Regions from separate parts of the Pseudarthrobacter sp. SSS035 genome, predicted to be linked through region 1. Evidence: riboswitches for the same ligand, from Rfam matches in the RefSeq annotation. Region 1 holds a riboswitch; each other region holds the start of a gene.

Region 1 (4,336 bases):
CGGCAACGGAGAAATCCGGCAGGGATTTCGCCGGCCGGCCCGTCCCCGGTGTCCGGACCAACCACGACGGCGGCCCGGGCTCCCCTCGCAGCGGCGGCGGAGCGGCGCAACAGGGAGTCGCCGTCGTACGTCAGACTCTGCTTGGGCACGCCACCGAGCCGCGACGAACGGCCGCCGGCGAGGATGACGGCATCGAAGTCGAGAGGGTCAGCGTCCACCCTCCCAGCTTAACCGCGCGGGCTGGAATACTGCGCGGGGCTGGAACTACCGTGGGGACCGGAACAGGGCGGCCCGCTCAGGCGGCCCGTTCAGGCAGCAGGAACGGATCCCAGGCCGGAGTAGGCTTCTCAAGTTCCTTGATCTGCCAGATGGTGCCATGCGGCGGTTCCGGATCAAACCTCAGCTTCCAGCCCATTTCGGCCGGCGTGTGGTCACCCTTGGTGTTGTTGCACCGTAGGCACGCGGCCACCAGGTTCTCCCAGGAGTCGGCGCCGCCACGTGATTTGGGCTGCACATGGTCGATGGTGTGCGCACCTTTGCCGCAATACGCGCACCGGTGGCCGTCCCGCCGCAGGACTCCGCGGCGGGAGACTGCGCTGCTCTGGTTGTATCTGGGGCGGATGTAGCGGTTCAGGAGAATCACGGACGGTCGGCCCAGTATCTCCTGCGGTCCCACCACAGGATCATCACCCTCGGCAATGACACTGGCCTTGCCCGTGAGCACAAGCACCAGCGCCCGGCGGAAGGTGACTACCGCCAGCGGTTCATATCCAGCATTCAGAACGAGAGTGCGCATGCACGTACCTCTTTGTGGCCGCACCCGTCAGGGGCACGAGGGCCGGCTGCCCCCGGCATGTCCGGGCTATGGATCGACACCACAAGAGTAAACAAAGAATCCCGGGATCAGCTAATCGCCGAAGCGGCCGCCGTCACGTGTCGGATTCGTGCACCTCACCGGATCAGGGCAGCAGGCAGCAGACAGCAAAGGACCCCCGCCGTGTGGCGAGGGTCCTTCGAAGGCTGAATCAGCTGCTAGGACACGCGGATGAAGACCGGTCCCGAGCCAACGTTGGCGCTGAAGACAACGGTCTGGTTGCCGTTGTAGCCGCCGTGCACTGCCTGGCCATTGCCGGCGTATACGGCAATGTGGGCCATGCCCGCGCCGCCGTCGGCGTAATAGATCAGGTCGCCGGGCTGGGCCTCGGCGGCGCTGACGGTCTGACCCAGGGACAGGTACCCTGCGGGCCAGCCGTGGTAGTTGATGCCCACGGCGGCCAGGGCGTTGGTCACCAGCATGGTGCAGTCCTGGCTGACGCCGAGCTGTGCATAGGCTGCAGACAGGATGGCCTGGCCCTTGCCGCTGGCGGAGACCGGCGCCTTCGGAGCGGCCGACGCTACCGTGAGGGTGGCCGCGGCCTTGGCCGGAGCCGGAGCTTCAACAACAGGCGCGGGAGCCTCAACGGGAGCCGGCGTGGTGGTCACTGCGGGCTTCTCGTAGGAGATGGCAATGGTGGAAGCAGCCGAAATGATGGCCGGGGCGGAAACCTCAGCCTCAAGGTTCGAAGCGGACGCAGCTTCACGCTGGACGCCGGTGTCAGCCGCGTTCGCAGCGATACCACTGGTCAGGACAAGGCCGGAAGCAGCAGCGATAACCGCAGCCTGACGGCCCATGCCGCCGGCGTTGTCGCCGACAGCCTTGGCAATGACAGCCAGCGAGTTGGTCTTGGCGACCTCGGCGCGGTGCCGTGCAACAGTTGCACGTGTAGTCATTAATTTTCTCTCTTTCGTTTTCCTCAGGACCGCGTGGGCAGCCTGAGGGCTTTGGACGCGCCGGCATCTTGGGGGTACGCCGGCACGCCCCGAACGGGGATCTAGCGAAAAGGTTCCAGCGAAGAACGGCTCCGGCAGCACGGGGCTGCGGGAACTACTGGGTTGCAGGAACTACGGGGCCAGCGTGAAGAAGGATCCGCCGCCCGTGGATGCCACCGAGTGGAGCAGCGTGCCCTGTGACGGGTTCAGTGCGCTGATCATCATGCCGTTGCCGACGTAAATGCCAACGTGGGCGCCGCCATTCTGCATGACCAGGTCACCGGGGGCCGGTGTGGCGGTGGGCCGCATGGCCGTCCAGGCATTGGTGCGGGGAATGCTGATGCCGGCCTGGGCGTAGACCCACTGCGTGAAGCCGGAGCAGTCCCAGCCGTTGGGAGTGGTGCCGCCCCAGAGGTAGGGGTGTCCGATACCGGTGTAGGCAAGTGCTGCCAGACCCGAAGCGGCAGCGGAGGAGACAGTGTCAGCGAGCTTGGAGGCCGCGGCCTCGGTTGCGGCAGCACCCTGAGCCCCGGTTTCGGAGGCCGTGGACTGCGCACGGACCCTCTCAACCTTCGGCGCCGGCGTCGTCTTGATGACGGGGCGTTCGAAGGAAACGGTAGCCGTGGGCGCGGCAGTTACGGCAAGTGCCGTCTGCGCGGAACCGGACTCGGTAGAGGCGGAAACGCCGGCGGTGGAATCCGCAGCGTTGGCCGGAAGCCCCATGCTCAGGATCAGACCTGATGCAGCTGCGATAACAGCAGCCTGGCGACCTACGGTCCCGGCATTGGCACTGACGGCCTTGGACACGGAGCCCAAGGGGTTAGTGCGAACCGGTTGTGCGCGGTGACGCGCAGAAGTATGGCGTGAAGACACGAAGGTAGCCTCTCCCAATGCCTGCGAGGTGAGCTGTCGGATTCGGATGGGAGTCACCCGGCCGCGCTGCTTCACAGTGGAAGCTTTGCGACTTAACCCCAAGGCCTTCAGAATCGAAGACCAAAATTGGTTCCCCCGCCCCTGCCAGACGATGTCATGCGAACGGACCTTGAGCGGTGGCAGAGCTAGGCAATCCACTCAAGAACGTCAACTTCGGAAAAGTTGACGCGCTTTAGACGTTACAGGAGTTCCGAGCCAATGTCACATTCAGGTCACGGCACGTCGCCGCGATTCGAGAGTTGGCCATCATTTGGGTCAGAGCCAGCCGGTGGGGTCAACGACTTCGCCATTGACCTGGACCTCGAAGTGGAGGTGGCAGCCCGTGGACGCGCCCGTGGTGCCGCTGAGGGCAACAACGTCGCCGCGGCTGACTGTCTGGCCTACCCTGACGCTGGCGGAGGAGAGGTGGTTGTAAGTGGTTTCAAGGCCATTGCCGTGATCCACCACCACGCGGTTGCCGCCGCCGTACTGGTGCCAGCCAACGAAGGTGACGGTACCGCTGGCAGCGGCCAGGACAGAGGTTCCGCACTGTGCCACGAAGTCCTGGCCACGGTGGAAGTCGCCGGAGCCGCCGGTAATCGGGCTGACTCGGAATCCGAAGGGTGAGGCCGTAGCCAGCTGGGCGAGCGGCGAGCCGAGGCTTCCGGCAGAGGCGGCGCGGGTAATGGATCCCGCGGACTGGGCACTCAGGAGCTGCTTCAGTTTGCCGTCGGGATCACCCTGGGTCACCACGGACGAGCGGCTGAAATCAATTTGGGCGGCGGCTTCGGCGGTCACTTCGGGCTGCGGAGCAGCGGAAACGGCCGACGCAGCCTGGCCGGGTGCCGGAGTGGCCATCACGGGGCCGGTCACAGGAACCGTCACGGTGAGAGCCAGGCCTGTTGCTGCCAAGGCGATGCCGGCCTTCTGGCCGAGGCCACTGGCGGCGGCGAAATCCGTCATCTGCCGGAAGGGTCCCCGGCGGCGGCGGGCTTCCCGCTGTGGGTCGCGGGGCCTCTCCGCGCTGAAATCCTCGGCCACTCTGGGCGCCGAAGCGGGACCCACCGCGCGACGGCGGCCCCTGGAGTATTGCGTGGTCAAGAATGTTCCTCTCTGGGTAGCCTGCGAAGTTAGCTGTCGGATTCGGGTCAGAGAGTTCAAAGACCCGGTCCGCCGTGACAAGCACTTGGCGCAGAGATATCCCGTGAGGATCCTTCGCTGGAAGAGGCTTGCTGCTGACGGACTTAACCCCAAGGCAGTCTTACGACTGCCGGTTGTGGTTCCCCCGCCTCTGCCAGTTGGTGACTGATGCACCTGATCCGCTGGCAGAGCTCGGCTCCGGATCAGGTAACGCTTTTGTATCGACGCTGAGTTTCAACTATAGGTGATTAACTTGGACAGTAACAATTCCGTTATCTTTGCGGAACCTTGCCTCGCTGCGCTATGGCGCGGCCCCACGCGCGGCCCCACGCGGCGGACCGCCTTCCCGTCAGCTGACGGAAACGAAGACGTGGGATGCCACTTCCGGGGGCAACTCGAGCGCCCCTTCGATTCCCGGCACGCGCACGGAAATGTACTCCCCTACGCGCTCCAGGGACACCGTGGCACCAGGCCT
Region 2 (4,336 bases), 190 kb from region 1:
CGCCGTTAGCCTGTGGCGCATGGACTGGAAACTTGAACTCGTTTTTGTGCCCGTATCCGACGTGGACCGCGCCAAGGATTTCTACGTCAACAAAGTTGGATTCAACCCGGATTTCGACGAGCGGCCCATGGATGGCATCCGCTTCGTCCAGCTGACCCCGCCGGGATCCGCCTGCTCCATTTGTATTGGCGAGGGCCTCAATGACGCCCCTCCGGGTACGGCCCCAAGCCTGCAGATGGTGGTCAGCGACATCCAGGCTGCCCACGACCACCTCAAGGGCAACGGTGTGGAGGTCAGCGACATAGACATCCAGGACTGGGGGCACTTCGTCTATTTCGCCGATCCCGACGGCAACAAGTGGGCGGTGCAGTACATCCCGAGCCGTGACGCCTAAGGGCGTGATGCCTCGGATCGTAACGCCTAAGCCCGTGACACCTAAGCCGGTAACGCCTAAGGCAAAATAGGCAGCATGAACATCCCCACACCTGCCGCCACACGAACACCGGCTACACAAACGCTGACCTGCCGTGCCGTTCTTTTCGATATGGACGGCACACTGGTGGACTCCACGGCAGTGGTCGAAGAGGTCTGGGGAGAATTCGCGGCCCGGTACGGCCTGGACATCGCCGAAATCCTGCGCACTTCGCACGGCGTCCAGGCTGCCGATACCGTGCGCCGGTTCGCGCCGGAGGGAGCCGACGTCGTGGCGCTCACTGCGGAACTCGGCGCGATGGAACGGGTGCGGACTGCCGGTATCGTCGCGTTGCCGGGGGCTGCCCGCCTGCTTCGCAGCCTCCCGGCCCAGGCAGTTGCCCTGGTGACCTCAGCGGACAGGACCCTCGCGGACATCCGCATGCACGCCGCCGGACTGGCCATGCCGGCCACGGCCGTGACGGCGGACCTGGTCACACGGGGCAAGCCGCACCCGGAAGGCTATCTGATGGCCGCCGGTCTGCTGGGCGTCAATTCGGAGGACGCCGTGGTATTCGAGGATGCGCCCGCAGGAATCGCTGCAGGTGTTGCCGCAGGTATCCGTACGGTGGCGGTGGGTCCCAACACGGGCGAGCTGCCGGCAGGCGTGCTGCATGTCGCGGATTACCGTGCCGTGACCGCCTCCGTGGAAACGGACGCCGCGGGACGGCAGCTCATTTCTTTCCGGCTTGACGCCGGCGGATCACTTTCGTGATCCGCCACTTGTGATCCGCCGGCGCGGCGTGCAGCTCAGCGACGCCAACCGCCGGCGCCGCTCAGTCGGCCTAGTACCAGTTGTGCGACAGGTGGAAGTTCAGCGCGCCGCACGGTGACTGGTAGCGCTCCTGGATGTAGTTCAGGCCCCAGTTGATCTGCGTGCGGTAGTTGGTGACGTAGTCCGCGCCGGCGCTCGCCATCTTCTCAGCGGGCAATGACTGGACGATGCCGTACGCGCCGCTGCTGGCGTTGGTGGCCGTGGTGGTCCATTCGGATTCCTTGGTCCACAGCGTCTGCAGGCACTGCATCTGGTCAGCGGACCAGCCGTACGTCGCCAGCTGCCCGGCAGCGTAGGCCTGCGCTCCTGCGGGGTCGTTGACGGCCACAACAGGCGCGGGTGCAGGTTCCGGGGCCGGAGCAGGAGTGGCAGCGGGTTCGGGTGCCGGGGCGGGTGCCGGATCGGCGGCCTGGGGCGCGACGTTGATTTCAGCCGGAGCCGCTTCCGGAGTGGCCGGGGCCTGGATCTCAGCCGCTTCGAAGCTGAGCTTCGACTGGGCGTTCTCTTCTTCGGCGGCCTGGTTGGCGCTGGCCGCAAGCGAGGCCGACTCGGAAGCGTGTGCTGCGGCGCTTACACCGACCAACAGGGCGCACGCGGTGGCGAACACCGCGACGCGCTGGCCCACGGAGGGAATCCGGGCGGCCCTGGAGAGTGGGGACATAGCTGCGCCGAAGCGGGTCTGCTTGCGGTGGCTATTGGACTTGTTGTCGCCCTGCGGGCGCGGTTCTACCTTGAATTCAGACATGATGGATCGCCTCTCACACCTGCGGAGTTAGCTGTCGGGTTCGGATGAGGGCATCCGGCCACACGGCACAATCACGTGTTGGCTTAACCCCAAAGGGCACCTGGTGCCCGGGACGGTGGGTCCCCCGCCTCTGCCTCTGAAAACGGAATCCGGGAAGCGGCAGAGCTTGGCGTCATCCGGATATGCGGCCCAAACGGGAACCACACCATATCGACGGTACCGGAGCTGGCGGCTTAAGTCACATTTAGGTAACGAGAATCACGACGGCGGTGTGTCGCCTTGCTGTGCCCGGGTGTCTGATGATGATGCCAGGATGCCGGTCGGGAAAAGCAGCGCGAACTCTGTCCGCCCGGCCCGCGATGTCACTTCCACGCTCCCGCCGTGGGCCTCCATGATCGACTGGACAATGGACAGGCCCAGGCCGCTGGTGCCTTCGGACGCCCCGGCGCCCGAGGCCGGTGCCGTACCCTTGCGCGCCGCGTCTGCGCGGGCAAACCGGGAGAAAACGTGGTCCACGAATTCCGCAGGGATGCCCCCGCCGTCGTCCGTTACCGTCACCGCTGCGCCGCCATTGGCAGACTTCGTGACAGCGGTGACCACCGTGGTCCCCGGCTGCGTGTGCTTGCGCGCATTGGAGAGCAGGTTGACAAGCACCTGACGCAGTTGGGACGCATCACCCGTGATGGCGAGCGGCTCGTCAGGCAGTTCAAGGCGCCAGTGGTGGTCCGGGGCGATGACCTTCTCGTCACTGACGGTTTCGATCACGAGTTGTGTGAGGTCTACTTCGCTGAGCTTCAGGGGCTGGCCCTCATCGAGCCGGGCAAGTAGGAGCAGATCCTCCACCAGGGTGGTCATGCGTTCGGACTGGCTTTGGACCCGGGCCAGGGATTTCCGGCCGTCCGGCGTGAAGTCCTCGGTCATCCGCATCAGCTCCGTGTACCCGCGGATGGCGGTCAGCGGGGTGCGCAGCTCATGGGAAGCGTCGGCAACGAACTGCCGCACCTTGGTCTCGCTCCGCTGCCGCGCCTCGAGTGCGTTGGCGACGTTGTCCAGCATCAGATTGAGGGCGTGCCCTACGCTGCCCACTTCGGTTCCGGGATTGGAGTTCGACGGCGGGACGCGCACCGCGAGTGCCACCTCGCCCGCGTCCAGCGGGAGCCGGGCCACCCGGGTTGCAACCTCGGAAAGCTGCTCGAGCGGCTTCATGGTGCGCCGGATCAGCACGGTTCCCGCCAGTCCGATCAGCGCCAGGCCGCCCAAGGAGACAAAAACAAAGGTCCACACCAGCGATGCCAGCGTGCTCTCCTTGGCGGCGAGCGGAAGGCCCGTGACAAGGACATCGCCGTAGCCGGTTTGCACGGCCACAATCCGGTAATCCCCGTTGGACAGCGAGCGGTTCACGGGAAGGCCGTTCTGCGCCAGCGCCAGCAGGGTCTGCTTGTCTTCGGCGTCGAGGGGTAGGCGCGTGGTGTCCGAGTCCAGGAAACCGCCGCTGGGGATCTGGCCGTTCAGGATCCGCGCATTCAGCGTTCCCACGCTCTGTCCGCGGGAGTCAAGCGGGTCCGGCCTGCCGTTGAATCCGCCCAGGGGCGGGCGGCCCGGATCGTTCGACCGTTTGGCGGCCTGGCTCAGCTGTTCATCCAGCTGCCCGGTGAGAAAGGAATCCATGGAGGCGTAACTGAACAGCCCCACGGCTCCGCAGATGGCCACCAGCAGGGCCATGGCCAACAGGATCAGCCGTGTGCGCAGATGCCAGGTGTTCGGTTTCAGCAAGCTCCGGGCAGGTGCTGGAGTTAGTCGCGGCGAGGACATGGAAGTGTTACTCGGCCGGCTTGATGACGTAGCCGGCGCCCCGCACGGTATGGATCATGGGTGGGTGCACTGCATCAACTTTCTTGCGCAGGTAGGAGATGTAGAGCTCCACGATGTTGGCCTGGCCGCCGAAGTCATAGTTCCAGACGCGGTCCAGGATCTGGGCCTTGCTGATCACGCGTTTGGGGTTCTCCATGAGGTACCGGAGCAGTTCGAACTGGGTGGCCGTGAGCTGGAGGTTGTCGCCTGCACGGGTCACTTCGCGGGTGTCGATGTTGAGGACAAGATCGCCCACCACAAGTTCGGCAGTGTCCATCGCGGCAACGCCGGAGCGCTGGACCAGGCGGTGCAGTCGCAACAGGACCTCTTCCATGCTGAACGGCTTGGTTACGTAGTCGTCCCCGCCGGCCGCCAGGCCCACGATCCTGTCCTGGACAGCGTCCTTGGCAGTCAGGAAAAGCGCAGGTACCTCGGGCGCGAAGGCGCGGATCCTGCCCAGCAGCTCAACGCCGTCGAACCCTGGCAGCATCACG
Region 3 (4,336 bases), 1.9 Mb from region 1:
TCCTGCACGCGCCCGCTCACTGCACCCTCCCGCTCACGGCACTGGAAGTCACGGCACTGGAGTTCACGACATCTGGGTTCATGGCGCCGCTACCGTCCCTGCCGGCCGGCCGCGGCGTGGAGGATGCAGAACGGCGTCGACGGGCGGGCTTCGAGCCGTCCCTCCGCGATGGGGTCCCCGCACACGGCGCACGTGCCGTACGTGCCCGCTGCAATCCGCGCCAGGGCCGCATCCACCTGGTCAAGTCCCGCGCTGCTCTGTTTCAGGAGCGCCGAGGCCTGCGATAGCTCGAACGCAATGGTGGAACCCTCGGGGTCGTGCTCGTCATCCACGTTGGAATCCTGGCGGGCGGCGTTGGCCGACGAAATGTCCTCACGGAGGGCGGGGAGGAGCGCGAGTTTCCGGGTGCGCTCTTCTTCCAGCAGAACCCGGAACCGTTCAAAATCGGGCATGGGAAAAGCCTAGTGGTTTGGCTGCCGTCCCCCCGCAGGTCAGTACCAGTTGTTGGCCACGGAATGGTTCCACGCGCCGCACGGTGACCCGTAGCGGTCAGCGATATACGACAGGCCCCAATTGACCTGGGTCCGGTAGCTCGTGAGCCAGTCGCTGCCAGCGCTGGCATACTTGCTGGCCGGCAGCGACTGGGCGATGCCGTATGCGCCCGAGTACGGGTTGGTGGCGGTGGTCAGCCAGTTCGACTCCTTGGTCCACAGCGACGCCAGGCACGGAAACTGATCCTGGCCCCAGCCGTAGGCGCCCAGCTGCCCGGCTGCGTAGTTCTTGGCGCCCGCGGGGTCGTTCACAGCGCCTCCCGGAACGGAAGGCACGACGACGACGGGCGGCGGGACCGGCGTCGGGCTCGGGACTGGAGGCGGGGCGGGCACTCCCGGTACAGCAGGTGGGGCCGGCGCCGGTTTCTGTGCAGCGGCAAGGGCCGCCGCCTTGGCTGCCGCCTCCGCCTGTTGGCGCGCCTGTTCCTGCGCCGCGGCCCGCTTGGCGGCCTGCGCCGTTTCATACGCGGCCAACGCCACCTGGCCCTGCCGGAACTCCCCCTCCACCGCAGCCGTGGTGCCCTTGAGGGAGGCCAGCTGCGCGGTCAGTTCCTGGCCGTGCTCCTGCTGCTCCGCGATCTGCCGGGACATGGCCTGCTGGGCGGATTGGGCGGCGTCGAGCTTGGTTCTGGCTTCGCTGGACAGGCGCTCGCGTTCGGCCCTGGCCGCCTGCTCCTGATCGGCCAGGGCACGCGAAATGCGTTCGGCGCCTGCGGATTTGTTGACCAGGGCCGCAGTCTTATCGCTGACGATCTGGACGATATTCAGGCCTTGAATGCTGTTGTTCTGTACGGCGTCGAGGGCAACGAAGAAACCCATGTTGGTTCCACCAGTCTTGTACGACTGGGCCGCCAGGGCGCCGATTTCCTTCTTGTACTGTCCCAGTTCGGCCGCGGCGCGTGCCGTCTGGGCCGTGAGTGCGTCCACCGTGGAAGTGGCGGCCTGAAGTGCCGCTTCGGCCTTGGCATACTCCGCGGCGGACGTTACGGCCGCATTGCCCAGCGTCTCTGCTTCAGCCTGAAGTCCGCCCAGCAGCCCATTGATCCTGGCGACTTCTGCCGCTTTGCCAGCCTCGCTTTTCTTGGCGTTCTGCACGTCCTGCCACGAGGGATACCCGCCGGGCGGCGCGTCGTCTGCGGCATGCGAGGGAAGCAGCGCAGCCGACCCCACCAGGGCGACCGCCAGCAGGCCGGCGAGGGCGGGCAGCCGCATTTTTTGAACAATCCGGGACATAGTTGGTGAGCTTACCGGGCATATACGGATTACGGGGCCTGACCTGCAACATCGTTACCGAGGAGGGAGGGAATCCGAGATGAAGCACGGGTGGATTTCACGCCTACATTCCGTTACCGGAATGTGACATTGTCGATAACCGGAAGTTATGGTCAAACGGTGGCCCGGCTCAAGCCGGGACATTCCCGCCAGTATGCCGAGCCCTGCCGCTGACCGGGATCCAGTCGCTTTCCAGCTGGCAGGGACGGGGGAACCACGTTTCCACGGCTTTTCGAAGCCTTGGGGTTAAGTCGGTATCGCTCCGTCCCGTGCGGCGGCGCTACCGGCCGGGTATCTCCGACCCGAACCCGACAGCTCACCCCGCAGGCATGGGAGAGGCGATCAACCGTGTCCAAGAATTCCGCTGCCGCACGCCATCGTGCGGTTCCTGCCCGCTCCACCGTCCTTATTGGCCTGTCTACTGCGGCCACAACACACCCCCTGACGTTTGGCCGGCCGGCCCTGGTGGCTATTGCTGCATCCGGCCTGCTGTTCAGCATTGGCGTCCCGGCTCAGGCCGGCGTCCACGGCCCGGACAACTCCGGGACTGCCAACACCCAGGTCCAAACCAGTGCGGCGGCAGCGGCTCCGGCCGCTGTTCCTCCGGCTTCCGCTGCAGCAGCCCCCGCCGCGGCCACCGTCCACACAGTCGTTTCGGGTGACACGCTGGGCCAGATTTCCGCCACCAACGGCGTCCCGCTCAACGACGTCCTTGCTGCCAATGGACTCTCGCTGACCAGCATCATCTACCCCGGCGACCAGATCCGGATCCCCGGTGCCGGCTACACCGCACCGGCTCCCGCGGCGAAGGCCGCGGCGGCGCCGGCCTCTCCCACCAACACCGGCATCCGGCTGGCGGCAACGTCCGCACCGGCGGCCCAGGCACCGGCCGGCTCGCTCGGCGGGGCCATCCTGGCTTCCGCCAACTCCCAGCTCGGCATACAGCAGGACTGCACCGCCATGGTGGAGAAGGCGCTGCGCTCGGTGGGTAAGAGCGTGGGCGACCTGGCTCCCGGCCAGTTCTTCCAGTACGGCGCGGTGGTGGGCACACCTGCCGCGGGGGATCTGGTCATCACGGCCGGCCATGTGGGCGTCTACGCCGGCAACGGCCAGGTTGTCAGTGGCGGGGTGGACGGTTTCAAAACCGAAGTGCACTCCATCAGCTGGCTCGCCGGAGCGTCCTTCGTCCGCGTAGCGTGATCCGACCATGCCCGACGGCCGCGGGCGGCACCCAGCCCCGCGCCGCCGTCGTCCATCCCTGGTGTTCGCTCAGGTCCCGCAGAAGGTCCGGTAGCTCCCGAAGTCCTCAGGGGCGGGGCCGGCGTAGCGTTCCAGCCCGGGGCGCTGCGTGTACGGATCGGCCAGGACGTCCACCAACCGGTTGAAGGGGTCCAGGTCGCCCGCAATAGCAGCATCCAGAGCCTCTTCAACCAGGTGGTTCCTGGGGATGTAGACGGGGTTGGCCCGGTCCATCAGGTCCGTGTCCGGCGCCAGGGCAAGCCACCGTGCGGCCCAGGCGTCGTAGGCGCCCGGGTCCGCAAACATGGACCGCGCAGTTTCCGGGGTTCCGCGGGCCGCCGAGCCGAGGCTCCGGAAGAAGGAGGTGTAATCCACCTTGCCTTCCTGGAGCAGCGCCAACACGCCGTCCACCAGGGGCGACGCGACGTCGTCGTGCGTGTCCGGGCGCAGCCCAAGCTTGGACTTCATGCCGGCTGACCAGGCAGCACTGTACAGCGTGCGGAAGGCGCCGAGGGATTCCACCGCGAGCGCCACGGCCTGGTCCTGGTCTTCATGGAGCAGGGGCAGGAGTGCCTCGGCAAGCCGGGTGAGATTCCATTCGGCGATGACCGGCTGGTTGGCGTAGGCGTAGCGTCCGTCCGCGTCGATGGAGCTGTAGACCGCGCCGGGGTTGAAGGCGTCCATAAACGCGCAGGGACCGTAGTCGATGGTCTCGCCGGAGATGGCCATGTTGTCGGTGTTCATCACGCCGTGGACGAAGCCCACCAGCATCCATTGCGCCACCAGGGACGCCTGCGCGGCTATGACCGCCTCGAAGAACGCGAGATAGGGCTTGCCGGCGAGCGCCGCGTCCGGGTAATGGCGGCTGATGGCATGATCGGCCAGACGGCGCAGAAGGTCCGTCTCGCCGTTGACGCGGGCGAACTGGAAGCTGCCGACGCGCAGGTGGCTGCTCGCCACCCGGGTGAGCACGGCACCGGGCAGCATGGTTTCGCGGCGGACGGGCCGGCCGGTGGCCACCACGGCGAGGGACCTCGTGGTGGGGATGCCCATGGCATGCATGGCTTCGCTGACGATGTACTCGCGCAGCATGGGACCGACGACGGCGAGACCGTCACCTGCGCGGGCGAACGGTGTCCGGCCGGAGCCCTTGAGGTGGATGTCCCGAAGCTGCCCGTGGATGTCCGTGACCTCACCCAGCAGGAGGGCCCGCCCGTCGCCGAGCAGGGGTGAGTAGCCGCCGAACTGGTGCCCGGCATAGGCCTGGGCCACCG

Evidence for each region. Region 1 has a riboswitch for cyclic di-AMP ahead of MUN23_RS04320 (C40 family peptidase). Riboswitches for the same ligand answer to the same signal wherever they lie in the genome.
Region 2: linked by a shared signal. The riboswitch ahead of MUN23_RS05100 (hypothetical protein) and the one ahead of MUN23_RS04320 (C40 family peptidase) in region 1 are both predicted to bind cyclic di-AMP.
Region 3: linked by a shared signal. The riboswitch ahead of MUN23_RS18935 (LysM peptidoglycan-binding domain-containing protein) and the one ahead of MUN23_RS04320 (C40 family peptidase) in region 1 are both predicted to bind cyclic di-AMP.

Annotation. Positions count from the first base shown of each region.
Region 1 is NZ_CP096882.1:943,213-947,548, forward strand. Features, by position in the region: gene MUN23_RS04305 (molybdenum cofactor guanylyltransferase) at 1-218, opposite strand, end outside; gene MUN23_RS04310 (HNH endonuclease) at 296-796, opposite strand; gene MUN23_RS04315 (C40 family peptidase) at 1,033-1,770, opposite strand; gene MUN23_RS04320 (C40 family peptidase) at 1,942-2,616, opposite strand; cyclic di-AMP (ydaO/yuaA leader) riboswitch at 2,687-2,849, opposite strand; gene MUN23_RS04325 (M23 family metallopeptidase) at 2,998-3,822, opposite strand; cyclic di-AMP (ydaO/yuaA leader) riboswitch at 3,826-4,069, opposite strand; gene MUN23_RS04330 (metal-dependent transcriptional regulator) at 4,211-4,336, opposite strand, start outside.
Region 2 is NZ_CP096882.1:1,138,206-1,142,541, reverse strand. Features, by position in the region: gene MUN23_RS05110 (VOC family protein) at 20-394, shown strand; gene MUN23_RS05105 (HAD-IA family hydrolase) at 470-1,186, shown strand; gene MUN23_RS05100 (hypothetical protein) at 1,257-1,991, opposite strand; cyclic di-AMP (ydaO/yuaA leader) riboswitch at 1,997-2,173, opposite strand; gene MUN23_RS05095 (cell wall metabolism sensor histidine kinase WalK) at 2,250-3,803, opposite strand; gene MUN23_RS05090 (response regulator transcription factor) at 3,811-4,336, opposite strand, start outside.
Region 3 is NZ_CP096882.1:4,079,221-4,083,556, reverse strand. Features, by position in the region: gene MUN23_RS18950 (DNA alkylation repair protein) at 1-20, opposite strand, end outside; gene MUN23_RS18945 (TraR/DksA C4-type zinc finger protein) at 90-452, opposite strand; gene MUN23_RS18940 (lytic transglycosylase domain-containing protein) at 492-1,784, opposite strand; cyclic di-AMP (ydaO/yuaA leader) riboswitch at 1,997-2,168, shown strand; gene MUN23_RS18935 (LysM peptidoglycan-binding domain-containing protein) at 2,172-3,023, shown strand; gene MUN23_RS18930 (YdiU family protein) at 3,093-4,336, opposite strand, start outside.